DNA from 3 places in the Pseudoalteromonas sp. JB197 genome. Region 2 is predicted to be linked to each of the others. Evidence: predicted binding sites of a transcription regulator. Region 2 holds the regulator's gene; each other region holds the start of a gene.
What was found. Region 2 encodes LexA, which represses DNA repair genes until DNA is damaged. Its sites were predicted from a motif close to TACTGTATNNNNATACAGTA; they were not measured.
Positions count from the first base shown of each region.

Region 1 (10,957 bases), 2.7 Mb from region 2:
GACCCCCTAGCCTTAACAGTGCTCTACCCCCGTAAGTATTCGTCCGAGGCTCTACCTAAATAGATTTCGGGGAGAACCAGCTATCTCCCGGTTTGATTAGCCTTTCACTCCTAACCACAAGTCATCCCCTAACTTTTCAACGTTAGTGGGTTCGGTCCTCCAGTTGATGTTACTCAACCTTCAACCTGCTCATGGCTAGATCACCGGGTTTCGGGTCTATACCTTGCAACTATTCGCCCAGTTAAGACTCGGTTTCCCTACGGCTACCCTAATCGGTTAACCTCGCTACAAAATATAAGTCGCTGACCCATTATACAAAAGGTACGCAGTCACCCAACAAGTGGGCTCCTACTGCTTGTACGTACACGGTTTCAGGTTCTATTTCACTCCCCTCACAGGGGTTCTTTTCGCCTTTCCCTCACGGTACTGGTTCACTATCGGTCAGTTGGGAGTATTTAGCCTTAGATGATGGTCCACCTATATTCAGTCAAAGTTTCACGTGCTCCGACCTACTCGATTTCACTTAAAATGTCTTTTCATGTACGGGACTATCACCCTGTATCGTGGCGCTTTCCAGCAGCCTTCCATTAACACATAATAAGCTTAAGGGCTGTTCCGATTTCGCTCGCCGCTACTTTCGGAATCTCGGTTGATTTCTTTTCCTACGGGTACTTAGATGTTTCAGTTCTCCGCGTTCGCCTCGTTAACCTATGTATTCAGTTAACGATACCTGCAAGCAGGTGGGTTTCCCCATTCGGAAATCCTAGTCTCAAGTGCTTTTTACTAGCTTGACTAGGCTTATCGCAAGTTAATACGTCCTTCATCGCCTCCAACTGCCAAGGCATCCACCGTGTACGCTTAGTCACTTAACCATACAACCCAAACGGGTCTTTGTTGTGTGACAGTTTAACTTCGCCAGAAGTCAATATTGAATACTAAAGTAGATACCAATCAATCAACTCAAAGAGTTAATTAAATGGCACTGAATGGTACTGCTACCATTCTTTTTTTACTTTTGAAAACTCTTGATAAATAACAATGTTATTCATCAGAATTTTATTATCAGCTTTTCCAAATTTTTAAAGAGCATATTAATTAGTTATCCCGAAGGACAAGCACTAATTAACAATCATCTGTGTGGACACTACGAACAAATAAGTTCTAAATCGTATAAGGAGGTGATCCAGCCCCAGGTTCCCCTAGGGCTACCTTGTTACGACTTCACCCCAGTCATGAATCACTCCGTGGTAAACGTCCTCCCGAGGGTTAGACTATCTACTTCTGGAGCAACCCACTCCCATGGTGTGACGGGCGGTGTGTACAAGGCCCGGGAACGTATTCACCGCGTCATTCTGATACGCGATTACTAGCGATTCCGACTTCATGGAGTCGAGTTGCAGACTCCAATCCGGACTACGACGCACTTTAAGTGATTCGCTTACTCTCGCGAGTTCGCAGCACTCTGTATGCGCCATTGTAGCACGTGTGTAGCCCTACACGTAAGGGCCATGATGACTTGACGTCGTCCCCACCTTCCTCCGGTTTATCACCGGCAGTCTCCTTAGAGTTCTCAGCATTACCTGCTAGCAACTAAGGATAGGGGTTGCGCTCGTTGCGGGACTTAACCCAACATCTCACAACACGAGCTGACGACAGCCATGCAGCACCTGTATCAGAGTTCCCGAAGGCACCAAACCATCTCTGGTAAGTTCTCTGTATGTCAAGTGTAGGTAAGGTTCTTCGCGTTGCATCGAATTAAACCACATGCTCCACCGCTTGTGCGGGCCCCCGTCAATTCATTTGAGTTTTAACCTTGCGGCCGTACTCCCCAGGCGGTCTACTTAATGCGTTAGCTTTGAAAAACAGAACCGAGGCTCCGAGCTTCTAGTAGACATCGTTTACGGCGTGGACTACCGGGGTATCTAATCCCGTTTGCTCCCCACGCTTTCGTACATGAGCGTCAGTGTTGACCCAGGTGGCTGCCTTCGCCATCGGTATTCCTTCAGATCTCTACGCATTTCACCGCTACACCTGAAATTCTACCACCCTCTATCACACTCTAGTTTGCCAGTTCGAAATGCAGTTCCCAGGTTGAGCCCGGGGCTTTCACATCTCGCTTAACAAACCGCCTGCGTACGCTTTACGCCCAGTAATTCCGATTAACGCTCGCACCCTCCGTATTACCGCGGCTGCTGGCACGGAGTTAGCCGGTGCTTCTTCTGTCAGTAACGTCACAGCTAGCAGGTATTAACTACTAACCTTTCCTCCTGACTGAAAGTGCTTTACAACCCGAAGGCCTTCTTCACACACGCGGCATGGCTGCATCAGGCTTGCGCCCATTGTGCAATATTCCCCACTGCTGCCTCCCGTAGGAGTCTGGGCCGTGTCTCAGTCCCAGTGTGGCTGATCATCCTCTCAAACCAGCTAGGGATCGTCGCCTTGGTGAGCCATTACCTCACCAACTAGCTAATCCCACTTGGGCCAATCTAAAGGCGAGAGCCGAAGCCCCCTTTGGTCCGTAGACATTATGCGGTATTAGCAGTCGTTTCCAACTGTTGTCCCCCACCTCAAGGCATGTTCCCAAGCATTACTCACCCGTCCGCCGCTCGTCAGCAAAGTAGCAAGCTACTTTCTGTTACCGCTCGACTTGCATGTGTTAGGCCTGCCGCCAGCGTTCAATCTGAGCCATGATCAAACTCTTCAATTAAAAAGTTTTATGTCTTTCGACAGCTCAATGAATTCTGAATTTTTTGTTTTTGTTGCCAAAAACGAATTGACTGTGCGTTATTATTTTCACTTTTAAAAAAAGTGAAATCAAAACAGCTCAAGGCTGAATCTTTTAATAACATATGGTCACTCAGTTTCAATTGAGGCTCTAATTTGTTTGCCTTACTTAGCGAACCAAGCTTGGCTGTTAGAACTCAATCTGTACGAGTGCCCACACAGATGATTGCTTTATATTGTTAAAGAACGTTTTGAGTCGCTTTAGCGTCTCAAGGGATGCGTATAATACATCCTTTATTTTTCGAGTCAACACTTTGTTTTAAACTTTCTTTTTGGAAGATTTAAAACCGAAGTTTTATTTAACTCTCTGAGTAGTTCGCGTCTCGCTATGCTTCGTCCGCTGCGCGTCGCCATATCCCTTCTCAGTGGGGTCGCATTATAGGGAGCCGCAGATTTTACGCAAGCGTTTTTATCGCCTTTTTTGCATTTAATTTTTACCCCAAAGATACACAAGCCAGGCTCACAGGTTACCCACAAAACCCTGTGGATAACTGCGTGTTTTATTCCTTAAACAAGCTTACTGTTATATTGCTATAAACTTAAAAATGTAAAAAGCACCTAGATAAGGTGCTTTTAAAAGTAATAGTTATTAAGTTTTAGTACAAAATACTATATAACTTGCGACGATACTTTGCTGCAAGTGCATCACCGTAGGGTAAAGAGGCAATAATAGCTAAAAAACTTGGTTTTGCTTCGTTAAAATTCAGATCTTTTTGCAGCACTGTAAATAGTACATCTAATGCTTCTTCTTTTCTGCCGGCTTCATTGAGTAAAATACTTAGCTCTTCTTTTAATTCTAAGTCATTTGGGTACTTTTCTACTTGTTGTTGCTTTTCTTTAATCTCTGGTGAATCTTTTGCTTCAAGCGCAGCTTCGCATTTTGCTTTTATATTATTAAAGTAAGCATCTTGCTCTTGTACATCTATTGTATTAATTAGTGCTTGCGCTTCATCTACTTTATGAATTTGAATACATATATCTGCAAGTACTAATTTAATACGCGCGTTGCTGTTGTCAATTTCATAAGCTTGCTTTGCATAATTAAACGCGGCATTTAAATCTGACTTTAATAATGCTTGCTTTGCTTGCTCTAATAGTAAGTCTTGTTGAGCGGGTAAATGTTTAGCTAATGCTTCACGAATTTTCGCTTCAGCTTGGGCACCCGATAATACATCAACGGGCGCTGAGTCTTTTAACAACACCAGTGTTGGTAGTGTTTGTAAACCAACTTGCTGTGCTAATTGCGAAGCCAGAGCTTGCTCGGCATCGCAATCTAAATTTGCTACTACTATATAGGCGGTATATTCAGCGGCTAATTTATCTAATATTGCTGCCTGGTTAATACATTCAGGACTTTGCGCTGAGTAGAAGTTTAGCAGTACCAACTTTTGTTGTGATGTTTCGCCGAGTACTTGCTGAAAATTTTGCGCGTTGATACTAACTATGTTGCTCATTGAATTGGTTGCCATATTCATTTATTTAGGTTTTTATATGGTGCTGAACATAATTATTACAAGTCATATATCTAAATCACTTGGATATACATTTATCTCAATAAGGGAAAATCATGAAGTTAACTTACTTAGGCACAGCGCTATTATTAGCTAGCCCTCTATTGGCGGCTAAATCATTAGACTTAAATTTACATAGCAGCATGCCAGCCATTGAAAGCTTTTACCTCGATCTGCATCAATCACCCGAGCTTTCGTATCACGAGCAACAAACCGCAAAAAAAATAGCAGCGCAGTTAAACAAGCTTGGTTTTGAAGTTACAAGCAATGTGGGTGGTTTTGGCGTTGTAGGCATTTACAAAAATGGTGATGGCCCCACAGTAATGATACGTACCGATACTGACGGCTTACCTATTACAGAACAAACAGGTAAGGCGTATGCTTCTAAAGTAACAGTAATAGACGAGCACGGTGCAAAAGTAGGTGTTATGCACGGCTGCGGTCACGATATACATATGAGCTCATTCATTGGTACTGCTGAACAACTAATTGCTCACAAAAATGCATGGCAAGGCACGCTAATGATGGTGGCACAACCCGCAGAAGAAGTAGGCGGTGGCGCTAAAGCCATGCTAAAAGAAGGCTTATTTAGTAAATATGCAAAACCTGATCACATAATTGCGCTACATGTAAGTGCAAGTGTGCCTGCCGGTAAAGTTGCGATGAAAAACGAATATACTATGGCCAGCGTCGATTCTGTTGATATAACTATAAAGGGTAAAGGCGGACATGGAGCTTATCCGCATACCACTATTGATCCGGTTATTATTGCTGCGCGCACTGTGCTTGCACTGCAAACTATTACGAGTCGTGAGCTTTCACCGCTTGAGCCATCAGTTATTACTGTTGGATCTATTCATGGTGGCTCAAAACATAATGTAATTTCTGATGAAGTAAAGTTACAACTTACATTACGCAGCTATAACCCTGATATTAGAAATGCACAAATTGCAGCAATTAAACGCATTACCGCCGGTATTGCACAAAGCGCAGGCCTTGAGGAAGCGCTCTACCCTAAGGTGCAAGTACATGAAGGTGAGTCAATTCCATCTACATATAACAATCCGGCACAAACCAACCTTGTGCGTCAAAGTATTGCCAGCGCTATTGGTGATGAAAATGTGCTTGAAACCCTCCCTGTAATGGCAGGTGAAGACTTTGGCTTATATGGCCGCACTGACGAAAATATTCCTATCACACTATTTTGGCTCGGTGGCGTTAACCAAGCAAAATATGCAAGTGCAATAAAAGCGGGCAAAACATTACCTTCACTGCATTCAAGTAAGTTTGCCCCAGACTATAAAGTCGCACTACCAACTGGCATTAAAGCCATGAGTAATGCAGCGGTAACTTTGTTTAATCAATAGTTTTATTAAAATAATAGCTCTGTAGTTAACCTGTAACAGAGCTTTTTTTATAACTTGACTTTTTATAAGGCGTTTTTTGGCCACGTTTAACAAAACGCTTTTTAGCTGAAGTTTTAGGCAGCTTTGCAAATACATTGCTATCGCAATTTGCAGCTTGTTGTACAAAACTATTTAAGTCGGCAAGTAAAGGCTGTAAAAATTGCTGATAGCTCATTACTTGCTGTGCAATATCACCTAAGCTCGACTCCCATTTAGCGGTTAAATCGGGGCGAACTAAACCTTGCGGCAGCACACTAATAAGTGCACTCCCGGTTTCGGTTGCTTTAATTAATTTGCCTTCACGTTTTAAAAAACGGCGTTTAAATAATAATTCAATGATCCCCGCTCGCGTTGCCTCTGTGCCTAAGCCATCGGTGTCTTTAAGTACTTTTTTTATCTGTGGATCTTGTACATAGCGGCTTATGCCTGTCATGGCTGCAAGTAAAGTCGCATCACTAAAGTGCGCTGGCGGTGAGGTATATTTTTCAACAACCTCCCCTTGCGAGCAAAAAAGTAACATGCCTTTTGTTAAAGGCGGTAGCGTGGCTTCATCTTTCAATTCAGACTTACCCATTAGCACCTTAAAACCCAAGCTTACATCTTGCTTTGCATTTGCTTTAAATAACCCGCCAGCAATAGTTATCTCTGCTTTAGTTTCGTTGTAAATATAGTCGGGATAAAACTGTATTAAATAATGACGACATATTAATTGATAAACCTTTGTCTCATCGCTACCTAAACTTGCCGACTTTAACTGTTTTGCCGTAGGGACAATGGCGTGATGCGCAGCCACTTTTGAATCGTTAAAACATTTACTACGTTTTTTACTATCAGCTGCTTTTACTAACTCAACACCTTGCCCGCCATTAGTGCTTATAGCTTTTAAAATAACAGACGCATCTTGGTGATGATCATTAGGTAAGTAGCGGTTGTCTGAACGTGGGTAGGTAATTAACTTATGACGCTCATAAAGAGTTTGGCATATATCCAGCACCTTTTGCGCTGGCATAGCAAATGCTTTTGCCGCGTCTATCTGCAAAGCAGATAAGTTATAAGGCAGTGGCGCAGTTTGTTTTTTTTGTTTTTGTTCAAGCGCCGTTAGCTCAGCATTTTGCTGTGTGATACGCGAGGCTACGTTTTCAGCCAATGCTTTATTTAATACTCGCCCTTCTTCGTCTTGATAAGGCTCACATGCCTTACTGGGTATCCATTTTGCACTAAATGATTGTTTTTCGGGGGTGACTAAGTGGGCTAATACTTCATAAAATGGCTTCGGTACGAAATTTGCTATGTCATTATCTCTATTAACCACCAAGCCAAGTATGGGTGTTTGTACTCGTCCCACAGAAAGTACGTTACCAAACCCAGCTTTTTGCCCTGCTAAAGTATAAGCGCGGGTTAAATTCATACCAAACAACCAATCAGCACGAGATCGCGCTAAGGCTGAAACGCTCAACGGAATAAACTCACGGTTAGAGCGCATAGTCGTTAATGCTTTTTTTACTGCAGCTAAGTTTAAATCACTAATTAATAAGCGTTGGATATGCTGCTTTTTAGTTTTACTTATTTTGGCTTCTTCAATAACTTGATCGACAAGTAATTGCCCTTCTCTATCGGGATCGCCTGCATGCACTAGTGCTGTAGCCTGTTTGATTAGCTTTTTTAACACAGTAAGTTGCTTGCGAGTTTTAGTTTTTGCTTTTAATTGCCACTGCTCAGGAATGATAGGTAGGTGCTCAAACTGCCACTTTTTAAAGCGCTCATCATAGTCATCGGGCTCGGCTTGCTCGAGCAAATGACCAATACACCAAGATACGCAATCACCATTTGCAACTTCAATGTAGCCATCGTGCTTTTTGTGCGGTTTTGGTAACGCGTCGGCAATAGCACGCCCTAATGACGGCTTTTCGGCAATATAGAGTTTCATAAGCAAGCTCTTCCACTGTTTATATACACAGTAGTTTAGCATATCAATTTACAGTGTGGGATGTTTTTATTAAATCGAACTATTTAAGAACTCTGGGGTATTTGGCTGAGGTGGTGACTTTTAGTTAATTTTGACTAAAAGTCACCTGAAATCAATTACACTTAGTTTGCTTAAGCCAAGTGTGTTTTTAATAAAATGACTGCTACCTTACATCGATAGGATCAGACTCTTTGGCCTTTCCTTGTAAAATAGATATTTCAACGCGACGATTACGACGGCGATCTTCATTGCTGTCATTTGGCACTAACGGCCGGGTTTCAGCACGCCCTACTACCATCATTCTATTTTTATCAAATCCAACTACTTTTTGCAGCTCACTGGCTACTGCAACTGCGCGCTTAGATGAAAGATCCCAGTTATTAATATATAATTCGTTTGAAACCTGAAAATCGTCGGTATGCCCCGACACGGTAATTTCTCCAGGCACATCTTTTAATAGCACGCCAATTTCTTGAATAATGGGTTTAAACTTAGGTTGTAAAAATGCACTACCCGAAGGGAAAGAGCCATTTTCACGAATACGAATAATTATTTGCTGCCCTAATGATTCAAGCTCTATGGCACCATCAATTATTTGTTTTTCTAACTGCTGAGCGATTTTTTTAACTAAGTCGTTTGTTTGCTGTTGATCGGCCGCTGAAACAGCCTGTGCCTGTCCTGAAGCTTCTTCTTTAGAAGTACTACGAGACTCGCCACCACGTTTATCGCCGCGCTGCTCTTGCCTTCCGCCTGCTGAGCTTTCATCTCCCGCCTGAAACTCCAACATTTGCTGGGTCATTTCTACCGTTTGTTGTTGAATTATTTCAATCGGCGTAGGCTCTGGCTTGCCCGGGGTAAACTCCATAGCAATAACTGAAGTGCCTTTGGGAATATCTTTAGCTTCTATTTTATTTTGTACACCAAATGCAAATTTCATCGAACCGGCAATTTGTTTAAATTTAAGTACATCCATTTCAGAAAACGCAAGCAAGAGCACAAAAAAGCACATTAATAGCGACATTAAATCTGCGAATGTCGCCATCCACGCAGGTAAACCTGGGGGTGGGCACTTGCACTCTTGATCAGACATAATTAATCCTCAGTGTTTACTTTACGTTTTGATTCTGCAAGATAGTTTTTCAAAATACCTTCTATTACTTTTGGATTTTGACCATCTTGAATACCTAAAACCGCATCTAAAATTAAACGTTGATTCATTGCCTCTTCGTCTTTACGCAGCTCCAATTTGGTTTGAATCGGAATAGCCACTACGTTTGCTAAAAATGCGCCGTATAAAGTGGTTAACAATGCCACCGCCATAGCCGGACCAATTGCTTTAGGATCATCCATATTAGATAACATCGCAACTAGGCCTATTAAGGTGCCTATCATTCCCATTGCCGGAGCTATATCACCCAAAGATTTAAATAAGGTAGCGCCTTTTTCATGCCGTATCGTGGTTAATGAAATATCTTTTTGCAGTGTGGCCCGCACTACGTCTGCGTCGTGTCCATCGACAAGCATGTCTATTCCTTTGCGCATAAATGAATTCGGTATTTCTGCCTCTTCAAGCGCTAAAAACCCGCCTTTACGTGCTGAATCAGCAAGCTCTACTGCTTTTTCAATTAGCTCTTCAGGCGTTTCAAGCTTAAACATAAACGCTTTGGTTACTACCTTACCTATGCCTAAAAATTGCGTCACTGTAAAATTAGATAAAACGATAAATAATGAGCCGCCAAATACAATTACAACAGAGGGCGTGTTGTAAAACATAGCCACTTCACCGCTACTACTCATAAACATGGACATGACAATTAAGCCAATTGCGCCAATAATCCCAATTATGGTTGCTAAATCCACATTCCCTCCAAAGGTTTTTGCTTTTATATGCAAACGTTTGTTATTTATTGCTTATCGGCAAGACACTGAATTGCTTAAGTCATTTTTATAGATAAACATAAAAAGTTAGATTAAGCACCATTTTAGATCAACTTGCGTTATCTATCTAATTATCAATTTTTTAAATTAAAAACACTAATTAACACCTATAAAGCTAACTTAATCCTATTATCTATTAAAAAACCATTTCATCCTTTGACCTAGTTTAGCATTCCCCCTAAAATTGACTTCTAAATTTATTATGTAAGTTGAAATAAAGATGGCGACTAAAAAACCTGAAAACTTAAGTTTCGAGCAAGCACTAGAAGAATTAACAACAATCGTTAGTGAAATGGAACAAGGTGATTTATCGCTTGAGCAGTCATTAAAACAGTTTGAGCGTGGCATTGCTTTGGCCGGCGCATCGTCTAGTAAGTTGCAACAAGCTGAGCAAAAGGTGGCTATTTTGATGGGCAAAGATGAGAAGTCTGTATTAACCGACTTTGATAATGATATGGAATAGCCGTGACTATTAAAGAACTTATTACACATGCTCAAACTGATGTAGCCAATACTCTTAACCTTTATTTTGACCAATCGCTTAATACTGACGAGACCATAAAAGCCGCCACCCATTATAGTTTAATGAATGGCGGCAAAAGATTGCGTCCTTTTTTGGTTTACGCAACGGGTAAAATGCTCGGCGCAGATAAGCAAGATTTAGACGTACTTGCTGCAGCTATAGAATGTATTCATAGCTACTCGTTAGTTCACGATGACTTACCAGCTATGGATGATGATGAATTACGTCGCGGACGCCCAACCTGTCATATAGTGTACGGTGAAGCACACGCAATTTTAGCCGGTGATGCACTGCAAGCTTTAGCATTTGAGTTAATAGCCAAGCATAATTTTAACTGTAGTGCTCAAGCTCAAGTTAAAATGATTGCTGAACTGGCACATGCCTCTGGGTTACAAGGTATGGTGGCAGGCCAAGGGCTTGATATTGCAGCTACTGATAAAGTAATAACCGTGGCTGAACTTGAGCGTATTCATAAGTTAAAAACCGGTGCGCTAATAAGCTGTGCAATTACACTGGGGGCTTTGTGCTCGAACAATGTTAGTCAAAACACGTTAGAAAATTTAGCCACTTTTGGCTATGCCATAGGGCTTGCATTTCAAGTACATGACGATATTTTAGACGTAGAAGGCGATACCGTTACTTTAGGTAAGCCTCAAGGGTCAGATATCGCTGCGAATAAAGCGACATATCCCGCTTTATTAGGTATGCTAGGCGCTAAAGAAAAAGCGCAAAACTTAATACAACAAGCCCATGCAGCGTTAGCAAATATAGACGCCGATACCAGTGCTTTAGCGTCACTAGCTAACTATTTAATTGAACGTGACCACTA
Region 1 covers NZ_NRGZ01000001.1:375,054-386,010, reverse strand. The annotation lists rRNA gene CIK86_RS01795 (23S ribosomal RNA) at 1-872, opposite strand, end outside; rRNA gene CIK86_RS01790 (16S ribosomal RNA) at 1,172-2,707, opposite strand; gene CIK86_RS01780 (tetratricopeptide repeat protein) at 3,381-4,238, opposite strand; gene CIK86_RS01775 (amidohydrolase) at 4,352-5,662, shown strand; gene CIK86_RS01770 (DNA topoisomerase III) at 5,688-7,628, opposite strand; gene CIK86_RS01765 (flagellar motor protein MotB) at 7,831-8,757, opposite strand; gene pomA (flagellar motor protein PomA) at 8,760-9,527, opposite strand; gene CIK86_RS01755 (exodeoxyribonuclease VII small subunit) at 9,826-10,068, shown strand; gene ispA ((2E,6E)-farnesyl diphosphate synthase) at 10,071-10,957, shown strand, end outside.
Region 1: a site for LexA is predicted at 7,642-7,661, ahead of CIK86_RS01770 (DNA topoisomerase III). Genes of this name have one in related genera too.

Region 2 (10,957 bases):
ATACTAAAGCCACCAAGTAAGTGACCCATCACTATTAACGGCTGTAAATTCATCGTAACCGTCCACATACCTAATGCAGCCTGAAATATCACTAACAATAACAGTAGTAATGGTAATTTAACTGGCGTTGTTGGCGATTGACGTTTTAAAAAAGCATATACAAATAAGGCTAATATGAGCAAGCCTAGCGTACCGGCAAAGTAGCGATGAATCATTTCTTTCCATGCTTTAGCGGTTTCAAACATCATATCGGGATAACTTTGTGCTGCTTGCGCTATATCGGCTTCATGTTTGGGTACAGTTAAAAAGCCATAACATCCTGGCCAATCTGGGCAACCCAACCCGGCATCACTTAAGCGAGTATAAGCACCCAACGCCACTACTATCAAAGCCAATAAGCCCGTTATTAATACCCAGTTTTTATAATTTTTATACATGGCATCTTCCTACTTAGCTCGAACGAGAATAACTCAGTAATTTTTTTAGATCTTTTAATAGTCCTTTTTGTACTAATCTATTTTCCTGTGGCTGTGTTTTAAATGGATACTCAAGCACTACAAGCCCCATATGGTCGATTAAATACAAACTAGCCGGTTGTAAGTTTGGTTGCGCATCTATACTTTTCCACGGGGAGTTGGCAGCTTTTACTTCGCCTATCACGGCGACATCTACTTTATTCTGGTTTTTGCCTAGCGCTATGTATAAATTATTTAGTGCGGCTAATTGCTCACTACAAGGCGTAGTACATCCATTGGAGTAATTTAGGGCAATAGTCCATTGCTTATGATTGTTTTGCGGCCAATTTTCATATTTAACCTGTTGCTGTAAAAACTCACCATTGTTAGTAATGGCGGTAGGTAACCAATCTAATTTAAGCGCGCTGTACGCTAAAATTAGCGGAATAGCGCAGCAAATGACAAACAGTAAAAGGGGGTTATTTTTCATTATGTGTCCTTTTTTTACTTGCAAAAATAGCCACTAAAACGCACGCCAGAGCAATTAAAAACCATTGCACCGCATAAGCGTGGTGTTTTTGTGGACTCATAACAACCGCGGTATAGTGAGGTATACCTATTGCATCGCCGCTACCTTGGCGATACGCCATAAAATTAACTAATAATTGCTGGCTTTCTTCGCTCAACTTATTTAATTCAATTGTTTGCACTCGCTTTGGTAAATCAATGTTATTGGTTTTACTCTCGAGGCTAAAAGCAGTGAGGTTATTTTCTTTTATTTGAGCAGTAAGCGTAAAAGCGTGTTTAGGTAGGGTTACTTTGGGTAATGCATTGCGCGATAGGGGAGCTTTTATCCAGCCTAAATTAACCAAAATGGCATGTGTTTCGTTATTTGGCTTTAACAGTGCCAGTAAGTCATAACCCACCTGCCCGTTATAAACTTGGTTGTCTAAAAGCCAATATTCATCGTTAATAAAATGCCCTGTTAACTCAACTAACAATCCTGTTTTATTCCAGTTACTAGGTAGTTTAAGCATTTGCTGCCAGCTCATTACACCGTGCGTTTGCAGCGTTGCAATAGAAGCTAACTGCTGTTGTTTGTGTGTCGCACGTTCTAACTGCCAAAAACCTAAACGCACACACACCAAAACTACAATCACTACCATACAAATGGTGATTATTGAGCTAAACTTTTGTTCACGCCATCTAATTAACTGCATAAAGGGTCAACCTAGTGATGATTAAAATTTTTATTGTATTGTTGTTATTATTTATACTTTTTAACTTGTTTCGCGCTTTATTTATTATGGTCTCTGGAAAAACCCAAGGACGACCTATGTCTCACTTTTTAGGTCGTCGCGTATTATTTTCTGTGGTGGTATTAATAGTTGTTATTGCCGCACTAAAACTTGGCTTTATTAGCGGCAATAACGCCCCTTTAATAACTACAGCACATACACAAATATAAATAAGCATAACCAAACTACATCAACAAAATGCCAGTACCAAGCCGCCGCTTGAAAAGCAAAGTGCTTATCTTTAGTAAAGTGTCCTTTTAAAATTCGTAAAAATACTACCAATAAAATAATAGTTCCTAAGGTCACATGCATGCCATGAAAACCCGTAAGTAAAAAGAACGTGCTGCCATAAATACCGGCATCTAATGTTAAGTTTAAATCGTTATACGCATGAATATATTCTTCTACTTGTAGGCCTAAAAAAACTGCACCCAATAAAATAGTCAGTCCTAAAAACACTTTTAACTGGCCGCGTTTATCACTTTCTATTGCCACATGGGCAAAATGCAAAGTAACTGATGAGGTCAATAAAATTAAGGTGTTAATCAGCGGTAGACCTTGCCATCCCATAGCTTGGGTAGTGTCGCCCCCTGGCGTGGTAATTAATGGCCACACAGCTTCAAATGTAGGCCAAAGCACTTCGTTAGTCATGGCATTGTTATCGGCACCACCAAGCCAAGGCACAGAAAGCATACGGGCGTAAAAAAGTGCGCCAAAAAATGCCATAAAAAACATTACTTCAGAAAAAATAAACCAACTCATTCCTTGTCGAAAAGAGCGATCCATTTGCGCCGAATATAAGCCTTTCCCGGCCTCATCAATCACGTTTTTAAACCAGCTAAACAACATATACAGCAGTACTGCTATACCTGCGTACAAAATATAAATGCCACTGCCACCTTCTTTACCGGCACTCATTACGGTTAGAGCTGCACCTACTGCAATAAAAAATAATGCTACTGCGCCAACAATCGGCCATGGGCTTTGATCTGGTACATAATAATGCTCATATTCTTGCTTCATTTTATTTGCTCCTGGTTGTCACTAGTTAGGCTAGTTGTTATTGGCTGCTAGCCGCTCACTAATATCAAATACCGTATAAGATAAAGTTAACTCTTCAATGTCACTTGGTAGTGCGGTATCAACATAAAAAAGTAACGTAAACTCTAGTTCTTCACCTGCTTTTAATGGCTGTTGATCAAAACAAAAACACGCTATTTTATGTAAGTATTTTGCTGCTCTACCGGGTGATACCGAAGGCACTGCCTGCATTACTTTATCTTGGTCACTATTATTTTTGGCGCTAAACATTACCTCACGCATAGCACCGGGCTTTACCGCAACACTGTACTCTTTAGACTTCACAGCAAAGGGTGCACCGCTTTGTGCATGCGTGGTAAAGCTCACACTTATTTCGCGATTTTGTATTACTTGCGTGCTTTGCTTTGCTTGCTCTAATGATGGCTTACCGTTAATGCCGGTAATATCACAAAACACGTCATACAAAGGCACTAACGCAAATGCAAATGCGAACATGGCTAAGCAAATAACAACTAAGCGCTTAAGTAGCGGTGCGTGTATCATTATTTAATTTCCGGTGGTGTTGAAAATGTATGGTACGGAGCAGGTGAATCTACCTCCCACTCCAGTCCTTCTGCGCCTTCCCACACTTTTGCAGGAACCTTGTCGCCGCCGCGTGCGCATTTAATCACTACAGCTACAAACAACAACTGCGATAATCCAAAGGCAAAGCCGCCAATACTAATAATGGCGTTAAAGTCAGCAAACTGTAGCGCATAGTCGGGTATACGGCGTGGCATGCCTGCAAGCCCTACAAAGTGCATAGGAAAAAACAATACATTTACGCTTACCAGCGATAACCAAAAATGCCATTTAGCCAGCGCTATGTTATACATATTGCCAGTCCATTTAGGCAGCCAATAATACGCGCCTGCCATAATAGAAAACACCGCTCCCGTTACCAGTACATAATGAAAATGTGCCACTACAAAGTAGGTATCATGGTACTGAAAATCAGCCGGTGTAATGGCCAGCATCAATCCCGAAAAACCACCTAAGGTAAACAACACAATAAAAGCAATACTAAACAGCATGGGGACTTCAAACGTAATTGAACCGCGCCACATAGTGGCTACCCAATTAAATATTTTTACTCCAGTGGGCACCGATATCAGCATAGTCGCGTACATAAAAAATAGCTCGCCAGCCACCGGCATACCGGTAGTAAACATATGATGCGCCCACACTGTAAAACTCAACAACGCAATTGACGCCGTGGCATATACCATGGAGGAATAACCAAAAAGTTTTTTACGCGAAAAGGTAGGAACTATAGTAGAAATAATGCCAAAAGCCGGCAAAATCATTATGTATACTTCGGGGTGGCCAAAAAACCAAAATATGTGCTGAAACATCACCGGATCACCGCCACCAGCTGCATCAAAAAAGCTGGTTGCAAAGTATTTATCGGTGAGCACCATGGTCACTGCACCTGCGAGTACCGGCATAACCGCAATTAATAAAAATGCCGTTATCAGCCAAGTCCATACAAACATAGGGACCTTCATCCAAGTCATGCCTGGGGCACGCAAGTTAACTATGGTTACAATTACATTAATTGCCCCCATAATGGAGCTAATACCCATAATATGCACAGCAAATACAAACATGGCGGTATTGTCATTACTGTAGGTTGTGGACAGCGGCGCATAAAAAGTCCAACCAAACGCAGGACCGCCACCGGGCATTAATAGCGATGATAATAAAATTAAAAACGCGAATGGTAAAATCCAAAAACTCCAGTTATTCATTCGGGGTAAGGCCATATCAGGCGCGCCAATCATTAATGGCACCATCCAGTTAGCTAAGCCAGTAAAGGCCGGCATAACGGCACCAAATACCATAATCAACCCATGAACCGTGGTCATTTGATTAAAAAAGTGAGGATCGACTAATTGCAATCCTGGCTGAAATAACTCAGCGCGGATCACCATAGCCATAGCACCACCAATAAAAAACATAGTTAGCGAAAAAATTAAGTACAAGCTACCTATATCTTTATGATTTGTGGTATATAACCAACGCTTAAAGCCTTTAGCAGGATGATGAGCGTGGTGAGCTTCATTAATGTCAGGTTGTTCTACTATGCTACTCATTAGTTCGCCTCCCCATCGGCATCAAGTGCTGCCTGTATTTCACTTGGTTGAATTACATCACCGGTATCATTACCCCATGCATTACGCTTATAAGTAATTACCGCTGCTAATTGCTTTATAGAGAGCTGTTTAGCAAAGGCTTGCATGGCTGTGCCGGGGCTTCCGTGAATAACAATATCAATGTGGTCTTTTATATCGCCAAGCACTATCGGGCTGCCTTTAAGTGCAGGAAAAACGCCTGGCAAACCTAACCCTGTGGGCTGATGACATGCAGCACAATTGGCCATATACACTTGCTCACCCAAAGTCATTAATTCTTCTTTAGGGAGTGTTTGGTCAAGTAATGCAGCATCTGCTGCTGCTGCTTTTTGCTTTGCTTGTTTAGCATCTGCTAGCCAAACTTTAAAATCGGCCTCTGACTTAGCCTCTACTACCACTGGCATAAAGCCATGATCTTTACCGCATAGCTCAGCACACTGACCGCGATAAATACCGACTTCGTTTATGTTGGTCCACGTTTCGTTAATAAACCCCGGGTTTGCATCTTTTTTAATAGCAAAATCGGGCACCCACCAAGAATGAATAACATCGTCGGAGGTCATTAAAAAGCGTACTTTTTTATTGATCGGTAATACCAGAGGCTTATCTACCTCAAGTAAATAGTTGGGGTTTTTATCGGCTAGGTTAGCAATTTCATTTTGCGGTGTGGCAAGTATTGAGTAAAACTCAACATCTTCCCCCATATATTTGTAATGCCATTTCCATTGTGAACCAGTTACTTTAATAGTGATATCCGCTTTACTGGCATCTTCCATCGCTATTAATGTTTTAGTTGCGGGGACTGCCATTGCTATTAAAATAACAAATGGAATTGCTGTCCAGAGTATTTCTACTTTGGTACTTTCGTGAAATTGAGCAGCAACTGCTCCTTTAGATTTACGATGATGAATAAGTGCCCAAAACATAACGGCAAATACAATCACGCCTATTACACAGCATATTAAAAATATGGTCATGTGTAGTTGATAAACATTATTACTTATATCGGTTACGCCTTTGCGCATATTATATTGGCTATTTGCCAATGCTAACTGCGGAAAAACAAACAATATAAGCCACAAGGTAGAGCTCAATTTACCCATGTGACAGCTCCTTTAATACTGTTGCGAGTGCAAAACAAAAAGACATAAGCTTTAAATGCCAATTTGTTATTTTTTATTTTTGTATTGCTGCCGGATATATAAATATATTTTCTCAAAACTAAAGCTGTGAGTTATTGTTAGTCCAGCCTATTAACAATTAGTTAATAATTGAACAACTAGCAAGTTTTAGTTTGAAAAACAATCAAATAATATTAGGGGATTAGCGTAAATATGGGATTTATTTAATTTTGTTCTAAGCAGGAAGTGAGCAACAGCAAGGGTTACAAATAAAAAGACAGCGATAACGAGTATTAAATACTTAAATGATAAAAAACATAAACTTAATATAATTTTTTCATTGCAGCGGAATTTTCACAAAAAAAAGCAAAAAAAAGCGCACTAAAAAGTGCGCATTAATTATCTGAGCTATTAAATTATGCCGATATTTTACATAGCTATAACAGCTTAATTGTCACATCCAGTCAGCATTACGAATAACCCCAACAGCTAAGCCTTCAATATTAAAAGATTCCTTTTCAAGATCCACTTCTATCGACGAAAATTCTTTATTTTCAGCATGCAATAATACTTTTTTGCCTGCTTTTTCTAAGCGTTTTACCGTTACATCGTCATCAACGCGGGCAACAATAACTTGGCCATTTTCGGCAACTTGAGTGCGATGAACAGCCAGTAAATCACCATCCATAATACCAATATCTCGCATACTCATACCATTTACACGCAATAAAAAATCGGCAGCGGGTTTAAACATTAACGGGTCAATTTTACAATGGCTCTCAACATGTTGTTGCGCCAAAATAGGTTCGCCGGCAGCTACACGGCCTATTAACGGTAAACCAAGTTGTTCTGGTTCATCTTCTTCAATAAGTTGAATACCACGGCTAGCGCCTGGTTTCATTTTAATAGCGCCTTTTTTAGCCAGCGCTTTTAAATGCTCTTCTGCTGCATTAGCACTTTTAAAGCCTAATGTTTGTGCAATTTCTGCGCGTGTAGGAGGCATACCAGTGTCTTTAATAAACACTTTAATAAGTTCGAGTATTTGCGCTTGGCGGTTAGTTAATGGTCGCATACAACTGGTTTTCCATACAGTACATTTAACTGTGAGTATATACAGTTATCTGAAAATCGCAAATTTAAATTACTCCTCGCCTTTGCTGCCAAAGGTGGCATTGGTCTAAGCTTAAAATTACCAAGTAAATTACAGATAAAATTACGCAGATCACGATAGTGTTAGTTTTACGTTACATTAATTACATAACTACTAAGTTGTTGCTGTTATTAAAAATTAGTTAGCTATCGTTTTTGTAATGGGCCTTAACTTCATCAATGTGAATTAACGGAGAGTGTTATGAATATCACTGTAGCGGTAATAATTAACGGTCCTAAACGTAAAGTATGGGCGGCAATAACTGACATCGAAAACAGTGCCAATATGCTGTCACTTACCGCCGCCGAACCTAGCACCTGTTTAACCATGACTTTTTCTGATAGCTCTGAGTCTATTTGGGTAAAAATGCTCTCTGCAGTGATAGGGTTTTTTCTTAAAAGTTCGATGCGTAAAATGCTAAAAAAAGACCTCGATGAAATTAAGCACTATGTAGAAAGCAAAAAGTAGCACTGTATTACCATGCAGTAGCTGCACTAATTTGGCTATCATATCGCCATGAAAAATCGTATTATCGGTTATCGTTTTCAACCTTTAAAGGAGTAACAATGAGTATTTGGCATCAACCTATTACTTTAGCGTTTTGTAAGCAGTTAGACCAAGGCATAAATGGCCAAGGTACACTGATGAAAACCATGGGGATTGAAATAACTGAAATTGGTGATGATTACTTAGTTGCCACTATGCCAGCAATTCCTGCGCACCATAACCCTATAGGCATGGTGCATGGCGGAGCAAACGTGGTTTTAGCCGAAAGTGTTGCCAGCTACGCGGCTAATTTTGTGGTCGACTTCACTAAATTTTATTGTGTAGGGCAAGAGATCAGTGCCAGCCATTTAAAAGCCTCGCGTAATGGCACCTTAACCGCCACCGCAAAAGCGTTTCATATTGGCAAGCGTAGCTCAGTATGGGAAATAAAAATAACGAATAGTCGCGGCGAGCTTTGCTGCGTATCAAAAATGACCGCAGCTGTTGTAGAGCGCAAAGGCTAAGGCTATTTTTCTAGCGGGTAAATAGTAATTTCCATGCCTGCACCAATTGCCGATATACGTAATAATGTATCGGCGTGCAGCGCTTGGTTAAAACACTTTGGCGAAGTGCCCGATTCAAAACCAATATCAAAGGTACGGCGCGAACAACTCAACCATTGCTTAAGTGCAGCCCGCGAGCATGACTCTACTAACTCACATAAGTGGTTAATTGCTTTATCCGGTGAAGATATTTCGCCTGTTACTTCTATACGCGCTAACTGACGGTATTCGTCTTTATCATAATGTAAAATAGTGGCGATTTTTTTTAGGTCAGCTACAAGCACGCTAATATCTTGCTTTGACTCAAGCTCTAGGTCTACATTTAAAAATTGAATTTCCGACATTGTCTACTGTTTATCCTCTAATTAGTTCGCTGTAAACTTTAACGCAGTTTTACGCTTATACCAAATCAACTCTGCAATATTCACCTTTTTTATCTGAATAGTCGGCTATTTTTACGCATTTATTGACGCTTTACTTACTCTTATTTCACGAATAAAAAATATTTAAGCACCAAAAGCTCACTATTATAAAAGTGCTGAGCTAGATCAATAAAAATAGCTAGCTACTCGCATTTAAAATTTAACCACTATTTTTTATTCTAAATGTTTAAATCGACTTAAGTGCTGCTTTAACATTTGGTTTTCAGCAATCAACTCATCCCGTTCATCCAATAATTGTAAAACCAAAGCAATAGCAGACCAATCTAACGATAAGTCATGCTGAATACGCGCAGCCTTTTTAACTAAGATCACTGTTGATATCGTAAATTGCCATTCTGTAACGCGCTCGCCCTCAATAGGAATAGCAATGCTGTGCTCAACCAATTCATATAATATGGCTTCGCTAATATCACTACTCACACACAATTCTTGGCTAGTGAGTAAATTGCCTTGTGGTGCCTCGATAATTTTCATTATGACTTGCTCCAATTGCTACGGGGGTCAAAATGGGCTTTTTCGGCCAGCTCTTGCCAAAGCTTTTTGCTAACATCATCACTCAATGCTGGATTAACAATTTTAATCACAGCAAATAAGTCACCTTTGGCTTTTTTACTAATTAACCCTTTACCTTTAATGCGTAAACGTTGACCCGATTGACTATTAGCTGGAATAGTTAGTTGGATTTTTCCGGCTAATGTAGGTAAATTTATTTTAGTGCCCAAAGCAGCTTCCCATGGTGCAAGAGGTACCACTATGTTTAGGTTATGCCCCTCAACGTCAAATAATGGATGAGGCACTAAGCGAATTTGCAAATACAAATCGCCATTAGGGCCATTTGCCGAACCTAATCCACCTTGGCCTTTTAAGCGAATGCGTTCACCATTAACCGAGCCTGCAGGAATTTTAACTTTAAGCGATTTTTTAACTTCAGATACACGGCCACTACTGTCTCGCTGCGGCAGCATAAACTCAATTGGTTTAACGGTATCGACTAACGTTTCTTCAAGAAATACCGGGAATTCAATTTCCACATCTTGTCCTTTTTGCGCACGAGCGCCACCAGTTCTGCCCTGCCCGCCATGGTTAAACCCACCTGCGCCGCCAAACATTGAATTTACAAAATCAGAAAACTCCTGTTCGGCTTGGGGATCACCTTGCTGATAGTGGTTTTGTGACGAGCCATAGCTACCGCCATAATTTGCTTGCTGCTGAGCACGGTTTTGTTGATTACGACGTAACACATCGTATTTAGCGCGCTCTTCTTTGTTGTGAATAACTTCGTAAGCTTCACCTATCTCTTTAAACTTTTCCTCGGCTTGAGGTTCTTTACTTACATCTGGATGATATTTTCTAGCTAGCTTTTTATAAGCTACCTTAACCGCTTTATCGTCTGCATCGGGCGATACTCCAAGCACGGCATAATAATCTACAAATTTCATTCGCAATCCAAATCACAAACTTATGAGCTTTCATCATACTCTTTAAGTAACAACTTTTGTTTATTTAAACAACAATTTAAAGTAGATAACCTGAGCTCCGGATAATAAAACTAAATATAACTATGATTCAATACGTTAGTAAATCTCTTAACCAGAGCTAAGGTTAAATACTAAAGAACGGTAAATATGGCTTTAAGTAAACTTTATCTTTTAGCTTCAAGTCATTAAACTAGCCGCTCCTGTAGTTCACGTATGTGATGGATATGACTCGATTTATTTTAGCCTTGTTGGCTTTTTTTGTATGCTTTTCGCTATCGGCTGAAGAATTCACTCGGTTTTCAACCGCTAAAAGACACCTAATTAAAACCCTCCCTAGTAATGCTAAAAGTATTTACTGTGGCTGCGATATAAAAAAACAGGGTAAAAAACTAGTTCCCGACCCCACTAACTGTGGCTATGTGCCACGCAATACACATACCCGCTCAGGTAACGTAAATGCACGCGCTTTACGCATAGAATGGGAGCATATTGTGCCTGCCTGGGAGTTTGGCCACCAATTACAATGCTGGCAAGATGGCGGGCGTAAAAACTGCCGTAAAGTAAGTGCTAAGTTTAGAAAGATGGAAGCCGATATAAACAACTTAGCTCCTGCTATTGGTGAAATTAACGCAGATCGTTCTAATTATCGATTTGGAATGCTTAGTGAAAGCGCCACCCAATACGGTCGCTGTGAAGTTAAAGTTAACTTTAAACAACGAGTAATAGAGCCTCCTTTTTATGCCCGTAA
Region 2 covers NZ_NRGZ01000001.1:3,085,599-3,096,555, reverse strand. The annotation lists gene CIK86_RS14470 (COX15/CtaA family protein) at 1-437, opposite strand, end outside; gene CIK86_RS14465 (transmembrane cytochrome oxidase associated protein) at 451-945, opposite strand; gene CIK86_RS14460 (SURF1 family protein) at 935-1,675, opposite strand; gene CIK86_RS14455 (DUF2909 family protein) at 1,693-1,923, shown strand; gene CIK86_RS14450 (cytochrome c oxidase subunit 3) at 1,901-2,776, opposite strand; gene CIK86_RS14445 (cytochrome c oxidase assembly protein) at 2,807-3,337, opposite strand; gene ctaD (cytochrome c oxidase subunit I) at 3,337-4,929, opposite strand; gene coxB (cytochrome c oxidase subunit II) at 4,929-6,071, opposite strand; gene lexA (transcriptional repressor LexA) at 6,544-7,161, opposite strand; gene CIK86_RS14425 (hypothetical protein) at 7,441-7,707, shown strand; gene CIK86_RS14420 (hotdog fold thioesterase) at 7,806-8,249, shown strand; gene CIK86_RS14415 (hypothetical protein) at 8,252-8,632, opposite strand; gene CIK86_RS14410 (chaperone modulator CbpM) at 8,885-9,205, opposite strand; gene CIK86_RS14405 (DnaJ C-terminal domain-containing protein) at 9,205-10,170, opposite strand; gene CIK86_RS14400 (endonuclease) at 10,428-10,957, shown strand, end outside.

Region 3 (10,957 bases), 410 kb from region 2:
ATATTTGCTTATCGCTACCATTTTTACGCTTAAATGCCCCATTATCGGCGCTCGCAAAATAGGTTACCCCTTTTGTTGGCCAATGAATAACTCCCAGCACAGGTTGGTTATTCTCAATGAGTGCTATATTTACCGCAAAGTCGCCACTTTCTAAAATAAATTCTCCGGTACCATCCATAGGATCAAGTAACCAATAACGTTGCCAATGCTGCCTATCGGCTAATGCTGGGATCGGTGTTTCTTCTGACATAATAGGAATATTGGGTGCTAATGCCTCTAAACCAGCCACAAGTACGTCGTTAGCAGCAAGATCAGCTTTAGTAACTGGTGTGTTGTCTAGCTTTTGCTCTTTGCCAATATCACCATTTTTATAAATAGCCATAATGGCATCACCAGCACGCTCAGCCAATAATATACAAGGCTCTAGTAATTTATTCATCAATGACTCCTGATGCTAAATACTGATCTAATAATAATAAAGCAGCTACACTGCGTGCTTCGGTAAAATCGTCTTGTGTTAATAATGACCGCCAATCGGTTAATGGCCACTTAACAACGACCAGTGGCTCTGGCTCATCACCGGGCAATGTTTGTGAATACAATTGTTTAGCGACCATAATGTGCATGGTGGTATTAAAATGACTTGGCGCTATAGATACCGCTTTTAATCGTTTTAGGTAATCTGCACCAAAACCAACTTCTTCTTTAAGTTCACGGTTAGCGGCTTGCTCTGGTGTTTCACCTGGGTCAATTAACCCTTTAGGAAAACCCAGTTGATAGTCGTTAGTACCAGCGCAATATTCTCGCACTAGTAGTAATTCGTTATCTTTAGTTAACGGCACAATCATTACTGCACCTCGCCCGCCGCCACGAATTCGCTCATATTGACGTTCTTCGTTATTAGAGAATTTAAGTTCTAAAGATTCCACGGTAAATAAGCGACTTTTAGCTACAACTTTATTACTGAGGATTTGCGGTGGTATAGGGTGCTTTTTCTGTGTCATTGGCGTTAATTTGCTATCATGGCAGTTGTGCTTAATCATAAACTTTTCACAGGGAAAAGCCCATGCTAAATTGGTCAAAAATCGATACAGTTTTACTCGATATGGATGGAACATTACTCGATTTACATTACGATAGCCATTTTTGGCTTAACGTTATTCCACAACAGCACGCATTAGCAAAAAATATTAGCTTTGAAGCAGCGCAAGCTGATATTTCAAAACGCTACCAAGCCGTTAGCGGAAAAATACAATGGTACTGCTCAGATTATTGGGAGCAACAGTTAAACCTGCCTATTATGGAACTAAAGCGACAGTCTAAGCACTTAATAAAAGTGCGCGACGATGTGCCGTACTTTTTAACTGAACTTAAAAAAGCAGGTAAAGAGTTAATTTTACTTACTAACGCCCACCCTGAGTGTGTAATGCTTAAATTTGAGCAAACTGCAATTGATAACTACTTAGATGGAGTCGTATCGACTCATGAATATGGGGTAAGTAAAGAGCAGCAAAGCTTATGGCAACAGGTGCAAAGTGACTTAGGATTTAATAAAAGCCGTACGCTTTTTGTTGATGATAGTGTTCCTGTGCTCAACGCAGCACGCCAATACGGTATTGAACACTTGCTTGCGGTTGCTAACCCAGACAGCCAACAACCACATAACGATATAGCCGATTACTTAAATGTTACCGACTATCGCAAGCTAATTTAATTATTTTAGCGCAAACTATTTTGTTGGATATCGTGCCTCTAAGCCTTCGTACACTAATTTTGCAAAATCTGCATGTTCGGTATTAAGGCTTTTAACAACTTCTACTAAATGCTCGTTATCTTCTTGGCCATCCCACACTTTAATGTAACTGCCATCTTTATAGCCATGATCTTGGCGGAAGAAGTTTAAGGTATTTTTACCTACATAACCTCGGTATAAATCGTCAATATTCATACCTATTTGTGCCATACAACCTGCAAAAGCAGCCGCATTAAAAGTTTTATCTGCGACAGCAGATGCCGCCAATACTTCCAGTGTTTGCTTAAAGTCATCGGCTTGATGGGCAGTGCTTAATTCTAGCTCAAGCTGTTTAGCTATTTTTTCGTAGCTGGTGATACCGTCAATTCTGAGTGACAAGCCAAAATGAAAAATATCCACTAACTCTAAAATAACTTGTTCGGTATCAGGCGTTTGTTTTTTCCACCATTTCCAACCGTAATGATCGAGCATTTCTGCACACTCAACCCAAATGGCTCTGTACCAATCAAACCCTTGGCTAAACCATTGGTCATGTACTTTGGTATTCATGGCATTTTGCATTTCTAGCATCACTACTAGTTTGTTTAAATTGGCAGACATATCAATTCCTGTCGTTTTTGATTAGCTAAATTTTCATTAGTGTAATAATACAGATAAAATGCTTGTTGTGCATTGCTGTATATTTTCATTAGTGTGCTAACTATGTTTATCTTGAAGTCGTAAACTCATGCCATGAGTTTATTAGGTCTATAAAATCTTCAAAACCACAACCACTGCTTAGGCCATTTTCTTCAAGCATTAAATCGTCGTCTTGATAAGCCATAAGATCTTCACTGTCTTGGTGCAGAGCATGGGCTTCAAATAGAGCTTCGTCTTTCGTTAAAATTAAATCTATTTCTTGGCCCTTTAGCGTTAAAGGCTCAAAGCTTGAACTCACCGATGCAATAAGCGCTTGCACCATAGCTATTTTATCTTTGCCTATTTCTTCGTTTAACCAGCGGCCAATTATGGCATGCTCGCTACTTATTTTAATGCGTAATCCGCTAATTGGATCGCGAATAAATTGATATTCCATACGTATCACTTTTAAATCGTTAGTTGCGCAATTATATACGTAAATAGCTGCAGACGCTAAAAAGCAAAATAGCGCCAAAAGGCGCTATTTTATAAAGCTTTAATATTAATTACGTCACGATCTATAACGTGCTGCATCAATAATTGCCCAAACATATACAATAGCGGCAATTATTCCTGGCACAATTAAAAACCATAATGCCGCACCACCAAAAAATAATATAGCGAATATAAGCGCGGCAAGAATACGCCCTTGCACTAGCTGCCCCAACCCCGGGAAAAATATATTACATAATGCTGCGATTACGTTACCGCCTGAACCTTGTCCTGACATACTAACCTCTGTAGTTTATTTAATTTTTATATTTTAGCTATAGAATTACTTACACACTCTATGCCAATTTAATAAATGTTACAAATCATATAGTTGTATTTTTATCAGTTTAACGCTGTGGTGATTTTTACTAAATTGAGGTCAAATTAGCAATTTTTATTATATCTTTTTAACCTTTTCCGTTTTTGATTCGCTATCAAGCTACTAGTTTAGAACATAATTTTATGAATAGCTGTGTATAAAAACAGTATTTTATTTAGCCTAACAAAAACACCTGCTATACTGCCCGCATTATTGATTAAAAAGGCGTAACGATGGACGTTTCACAATTACTCGATGGCTTAAACGACAAACAACGCGATGCCGTTGCAGCCCCACTACAAAACATGCTGGTATTAGCAGGTGCTGGGTCTGGTAAAACACGAGTGTTGGTTCATCGTATTGCTTGGCTAATGCAAGTTGAGCAAGCCTCAGCGTATAGTATTTTTGCGGTTACCTTTACTAATAAAGCAGCTAAAGAGATGCGTACTCGCGTTGAAGAGACGCTAAAAGCGCCGGTTGGTGGTATGTGGATTGGTACTTTCCATGGTTTGTCGCACCGTATTTTACGCGCGCACCACCGTGAAGCAAAATTACCCGAAGCATTTCAAATTTTAGACTCAGACGATCAGCTACGTATGATCAAACGTTTATTAAAATCGATGAATATTGATGATAAAAAATGGCCCGCTAAACAGTTTGGTTGGTACATAAGCGCTAAAAAAGATGAAGCACTTCGCCCTAAAGATATTCAAGCCTACGATATTAACGAGCAAATGATGCTGCGCGTGTACGCGGCGTATCAAGAAGCATGCGACAGAGCAGGCTTAGTCGATTTTGCCGAAATACTACTGCGCAGCTACGAAGTACTCAAAAATAACCCTACACTACTGCACCATTATCAACAGCGCTTTGCACACATGTTAGTAGACGAGTTTCAAGACACCAACACCATACAATACGCATGGTTAAAACTACTTGCTGGCGACTCCAATAGTATTATGATTGTTGGCGATGACGATCAGAGTATCTATGGTTGGCGCGGTGCAAAAATAGAAAACATTAAACGTTTTTTAACTGACTTTAGCGCAGAGACCATTCGTCTTGAGCAAAACTATCGCTCTACCGCCACTATATTAAAAGCCTCAAATGCCCTGATCCAAAATAACTCAGAGCGTATGGGTAAAAGCTTATGGACCGACGGTAACGAAGGCGAACCTATTTCTATTTACGCCGCATTTAACGAGCTAGACGAAGCGCGTTTTGTAAGTAGTAAACTGCGTAGTTGGTTAAATGCCGGCAATGCGCTGCAAGATGCGGCTATTTTATATAGAAGTAATGCGCAATCACGTGTACTCGAAGAAGCCATGCTACAAGAAGGCCTAAAGTATCGTATTTATGGCGGCATGCGATTCTTCGAACGCCAAGAAATTAAAGACGCCCTGTCGTACTTACGCATAATAGGTAACCGTCAAGACGATGCTGCATTTGAACGAGTAATTAATACTCCAGCTCGTGGTATTGGCGATAAAACGCTAAGCCATATACGCGACTGTGCACGCGCCGAATCGTTACCACTTTGGTATGCAGCAAAAGCAATTGTAGAGCAACAACATTTATCTGGCCGCGCTTCTGGTGCAGTGAGTAAGTTTGTCGAACTAGTAGAGCATATTGAAGATAAAATTAGCGATCTAACGCTACATGAGCAAGCTAAGTACGTTATTCAAACTTCTGGGTTAATGGCAATGTACCAAGCCGAAAAAGGTGAAAAAGGCCGTGCCCGAGTAGAAAACTTAGAAGAACTTATTAGCGCTTGCGATCAGTACGAATTGCCTGAGGAAGAAGAATATAGCTCTCCTCTACAAGGCTTTTTAGCGCATACCTCGCTTGAATCTGGTGAAGGACAAGCAGAAGAGCACGAAGACGCCGTACAAATGATGACATTGCACTCAGCTAAAGGTTTAGAATTTCCGTTAGTGTTTATGGTTGGCGTAGAGGAAGGTATGTTCCCTTCTCAACAAAGTAATGAAGAGTCTGGCCGTTTAGAAGAAGAACGCCGCCTTTGTTATGTAGGTATGACCCGCGCTATGGATAAACTATATATTAGCCATGCCGAAAGCCGTCGTTTATACGGACAAGAAAAATACCATACACCATCGCGCTTTTTACGGGAAATTCCCGAGGACTGTGTTGAAGAAATTCGTATTAAAACCCAAGTATCTCGACCACCCGCTGCAGGGCGTTTTAGCGCATCAGTTAGTCACGCTGCATTTGAAGATAGCGGCTTTAACTTGGGGCAACGTGTACTGCATGCTAAATTTGGTATTGGTACAGTACTTAATTACGAAGGTGCGGGTGCGCAATCTCGCGTACAAGTCAACTTTGATGATTTAGGTAGTAAGTGGTTAGTAACGGCATATGCAAGACTACAAGCTATATAAAAAGCAGCTCATACAACTAGAGCAACAATTAGCTGGCGCGCATCACCGCCAGCTAGTGCTTGTTACTGGCAATGATAATTGGTGCTATGAGCTGACAAACTCACTAGTACAAAATACTAATACACTTACTCTATCTAAACATTGTGCACTTAAAAATGCTCAATGGCCTGCACACATTCACCAAATATTAGGACAAGAATTTACCCACGCCATTTACGATGGCTTTAGTGGCTTATACCCCGATAAGTTGGCCGCAATTGCTGGTACAGTTAGAGCTGGCGGAGTATTGTTTGTATTACTTCCTGAGCTGGGTAACCTAAATAACTGGCAAGATCCCGCATTAAAAAGTGTCCAGTCTCATGGCCACAGCAATCAATATAGTTTATTCAATCAGCGTTTCAGCTCTATTATTAAAAGCTTACCGGCCTTGCATTACAGTGAAGAATTTGGCTGCATCAATAATAATTATAACTATGTCCTGCACAGTAATATTGATTTTGAACCGCAGAAAAACTGCGTAGCACAAATAGTAAAATTAGCTCATGGACGCGCCAATAGACCGCTACTGATCAATGCAGATAGAGGCCGAGGAAAGTCAGCCGCATTAGGCCTAGCAGCCGCAAAATTAGCTGATAAAAATGTAATTATTTGCGCCACTCAATTTAGAGCAACACACAGCAGCTTTAAACACTTAGCTGCACAGCTAAATGTTAATTACGATCCATTACAAAAACAGCTTGCTAACATGCAATATATTGCGCCAGACGCTCTGTTAAATGAGCTTCCCGAGTGTGACGTACTCTTAGTAGATGAAGCTGCTGCTATCCCAGTGCCTATGTTATTAAGCATGTTAGCGCATTATCCTCGTATTGTATTTGCAAGCACCTTAGTAGGTTATGAAGGCAATGGTAGAGGCTATACAATTCGCTTTAGTCAATATATTAAAAACCACTACAAAGCTTCTAAAGTAATTACTCTTGATGAGCCATTGCGCTTTGCTAAGCAAGATCCACTTGAGCAGCATATTCGTAGTTTATTAGCACTTGATGCACAGTATCAAGAGACTAATAGCAATAAATCGCAGATTCCTAAGCATAGTGAAGTAACTCAGCAACAACTCGTAACTGATGAAGCACTATTGTGCCAAGTCGTTGCTTTACTTGCACTTGCTCATTATCAAAGTAGTGTGAATGATTTACGCCAGTTGTTAGATGCGCCATCGCAACGCATATTTATAAGCAAAATAGACAAGCTATTAGTGGGTGTATGCTTAATCGCTATAGAAGGCGGTTTAAGCCCTGAACTTACCGAGCAAGTTATAAGTGGTGAGCGCCGCCCACAAGGGCATTTAATGGCGCAAACACTTGCACAACTGAGCTTTAACAGTGGTTTTTTAACTTATTTAAGTGCGCGAGTTGTGCGCATTGCAATTGATCCAAGCTCACATAATTGTGGCCTAGGAAAAGCATTACTGGGCTATAGCGAGTCACAAGTAAAAGAACAATGTACTTGGTTTGGTGCTAGTTTTGGTGCCACTGCACAATTGCTAAACTTTTGGCAAAACCTAGGCTTTAATGCTGTTAAATTAGGTTACCAGCGCGACAAAAGCACTGCTGAGCACGCAACACTCGTTGTTAAATCTCTTAATGCACCACAGCAAAGTTTGCAGTCACTGATTAAGCAGTTTCAATACGAGCTGTTTTATGGCCTATTAAGTCACTTTAAATCACTAGAATGGCAACTGGTTAGCACATTACTGCGCTCATTTAATGATGAGGTAATAGCTTCTGATACGTTAAGGTTATTTACACAGCAACTCAGCAGTAACCGCTTTACTATTTCACCCACTCTCTGGCGTTTAATTAGCCAAAGCCCTGCTGCAATGACTAAGTTAACAAGTAATCAACAGCAACTTTTAATTCAAACAGTTTTACAACATCATACCGATGAGCAACTTATTAAAAATTTAAATCTCAGCGGCAAAAAACAATTAGAACAACAGTTTAAAAACACAACTAACATACTCGCTAAGCAACTTTCTTCATAAGGCTTTTGGCTTTTAGCTTTTAGCCTTTCACTTTTCTGCAGACGTAAAAAAGCCCGACTATTTCTAGTCGAGCTTTCTATAATTTGGATCCTGGTAATGTCGTAGTGCCCACAGCGGTAGAAAATCACAGTGCAAATGCACCACATTCATTGGCTAGTGGTGATATTTTTATGATTTGAGTATCGGGTATCGCGTTGCTCGCCCGACCTACGCGGGAGACTTGTGTACATTATTCACCCACATTTCACTTTTCTACAGACGTAAAAAAGCCCGACTATTTCTAGTCGGGCTTTCTACAATTTGGAGCCTGGCAATGTCCTACTTTCACATAGCAAATGCTACACTATCATCGGCGCTGTTTCGTTTCACTACTGAGTTCGGCATGGGGTCAGGTGGGTCCAAAACGCTATGGTTACCAAGCAAATTAGGGCGTTAATTCGTATCACTACAAATTAACTGAATTTGGAAAATATCTGATAATATTTTTTAAGTCTTTGCGTAAATATCTACTTTAGCAATATTAACTTCTTGCTTGAACTGTCACATAAAACGCGTTTGGCGTTGTATGGTTAAGCCTCACGGGTAATTAGTACAAGTTAGCTTAATGCCTCACAGCACTTCCACATCTTGCCTATCAACGTTGTAGTCTCCAACGGCCCTTCAGAGAGCTTATAGCTCTAGTGAGAAATCATCTCGAGGCCTGCTTCGCGCTTAGATGCTTTCAGCGCTTATCAGTTCCGAACGTAGCTACCGGGCAATGCCATTGGCATGACAACCCGAACACCAGCGGTTCGTTCACTCCGGTCCTCTCGTACTAGGAGCAACCCCTCTCAATTCTCAAACGCCCACGGCAGATAGGGACCGAACTGTCTCACGACGTTCTAAACCCAGCTCGCGTACCACTTTAAATGGCGAACAGCCATACCCTTGGGACCGACTTCAGCCCCAGGATGTGATGAGCCGACATCGAGGTGCCAAACACCGCCGTCGATATGAACTCTTGGGCGGTATCAGCCTGTTATCCCCGGAGTACCTTTTATCCGTTGAGCGATGGCCCTTCCATTCAGAACCACCGGATCACTATGACCTACTTTCGTACCTGCTCGACGTGTCTGTCTCGCAGTTAAGCTGGCTTCTACCATTACACTAACCGTACGATGTCCGACCGTACTTAGCCAACCTTCGTGCTCCTCCGTTACTCTTTAGGAGGAGACCGCCCCAGTCAAACTACCCACCAGGCACTGTCCGTAACCCCGATTCAGGGGCCAACGTTAGAACATCAAAACTACAAGGGTGGTATTTCAAGGTTGACTCCAACAAAACTAGCGTCTCATCTTCAAAGTCTCCCACCTATCCTACACATGTAGGTTCAATGTTCAGTGCCAAGCTGTAGTAAAGGTTCACGGGGTCTTTCCGTCTAGCCGCGGGTACACAGCATCTTCACTGCGATTTCAATTTCACTGAGTCTCGGGTGGAGACAGCGTGGCCATGGTTACACCATTCGTGCAGGTCGGAACTTACCCGACAAGGAATTTCGCTACCTTAGGACCGTTATAGTTACGGCCGCCGTTTACCGGGGCTTCGATCAAGAGCTTCTCCCTAAGGATAACCCCATCAATTAACCTTCCGGCACCGGGCAGGTGTCACACCGTATACGTCATCTTGCGATTTTGCACAGTGCTGTGTTTTTAATAAACAGTCCCAGCCACCTGGTCACTGCGGCTCCCGTCCGCTTAGAGAGCAAGTCTCATCACAGATAGGAGCGTACCTTCTCCCGAAGTTACGGTACGATTTTGCCTAGTTCCTTCACCCGAGTTCTCTCAAGCGCCTTAGTATTCTCTACCTGACCACCTGTGTCGGTTTGGGGTACGATTCCATATAATCTGAAGCTTAGAGGCTTTTCCTGGAAGTATGGCATCAGCAACTTCATCACCGTGGTGACTCGTCTCGTGTCTCAGGTTTAATGTTCGTCCGGATTTACCTAAACAAACGCCCTACTCACTTTCACATGGACTACCAACGCCATGCTTGCTTAGCCTGCTCCGTCCCCCCATCGCAATTATATCGAGTACAGAAATATTAATCTGTTTCCCATCGACTACGCCTTTCGGCCTCGCCTTAGGGGTCGACTTACCCTACCCTGATTAACATGGGATAGGAACCCTTGGTCTTCCGGCGTGGGAGTTTTTCACTCCCATTATCGTTACTCATGTCAGCATTCGCACTTCTGATACCTCCAGCAACCCTCCCGGGTCACCTTCAACGGCTTACAGAACGCTCCCCTACCACTCATCCTAAGATGAATCCGCAGCTTCGGTGCATAGTTTAGCCCCGTTACATCTTCCGCGCAGACCGACTCGACCAGTGAGCTATTACGCTTTCTTTAAAGGATGGCTGCTTCTAAGCCAACCTCCTGGCTGTCTGGGCCTTTCCACATCGTTTCCCACTTAACTATGACTTTGGGACCTTAGCTGGCGGTCTGGGTTGTTTCCCTCTTCACGACGGACGTTAGCACCCGCCGTGTGTCTCCCGGATATTACTTTACGGTATTCGGAGTTTGCAAAGGGTTGGTAAGTCGGGATGACCCCCTAGCCTTAACAGTGCTCTACCCCCGTAAGTATTCGTCCGAGGCTCTACCTAAATAGATTTCGGGGAGAACCAGCTATCTCCCGGTTTGATTAGCCTTTCACTCCTAACCACAAGTCATCCCCTAACTTTTCAACGTTAGTGGGTTCGGTCCTCCAGTTGATGTTACTCAACCTTCAACCTGCTCATGGCTAGATCACCGGGTTTCGGGTCTATACCTTGCAACTATTCGCCCAGTTAAGACTCGGTTTCCCTACGGCTACCCTAATCGGTTAACCTCGCTACAAAATATAAGTCGCTGACCCATTATACAAAAGGTACGCAGTCACCCAACAAGTGGGCTCCTACTGCTTGTACGTACACGGTTTCAGGTTCTATTTCACTCCCCTCACAGGGGTTCTTTTCGCCTTTCCCTCACGGTACTGGTTCACTATCGGTCAGTTGGGAGTATTTAGCCTTAGATGATGGTCCACCTATATTCAGTCAAAGTTTCACGTGCTCCGACCTACTCGATTTCACTTAAAATGTCTTTTCATGTACGGGACTATCACCCTGTATCGTGGCGCTTTCCAGCAGCCTTCCATTAACACATAATAAGCTTAAGGGCTGTTCCGATTTCGCTCGCCGCTACTTTCGGAATCTCGGTTGATTTCTTTTCCTACGGGTACTTAGATGTTTCAGTT
Region 3 covers NZ_NRGZ01000001.1:2,673,773-2,684,729, forward strand. The annotation lists gene cysQ (3'(2'),5'-bisphosphate nucleotidase CysQ) at 1-439, opposite strand, end outside; gene nudE (ADP compounds hydrolase NudE) at 432-1,004, opposite strand; gene yrfG (GMP/IMP nucleotidase) at 1,067-1,714, shown strand; gene CIK86_RS12690 (dUTP diphosphatase) at 1,730-2,353, opposite strand; gene CIK86_RS12695 (YacL family protein) at 2,460-2,828, opposite strand; gene CIK86_RS12700 (hypothetical protein) at 2,943-3,161, opposite strand; gene uvrD (DNA helicase II) at 3,476-5,641, shown strand; gene CIK86_RS12710 (GNAT family N-acetyltransferase) at 5,619-7,688, shown strand; rRNA gene rrf (5S ribosomal RNA) at 7,994-8,108, opposite strand; rRNA gene CIK86_RS12720 (23S ribosomal RNA) at 8,254-10,957, opposite strand, start outside.
Region 3: a site for LexA is predicted at 3,392-3,411, ahead of uvrD (DNA helicase II). Genes of this name have one in related genera too.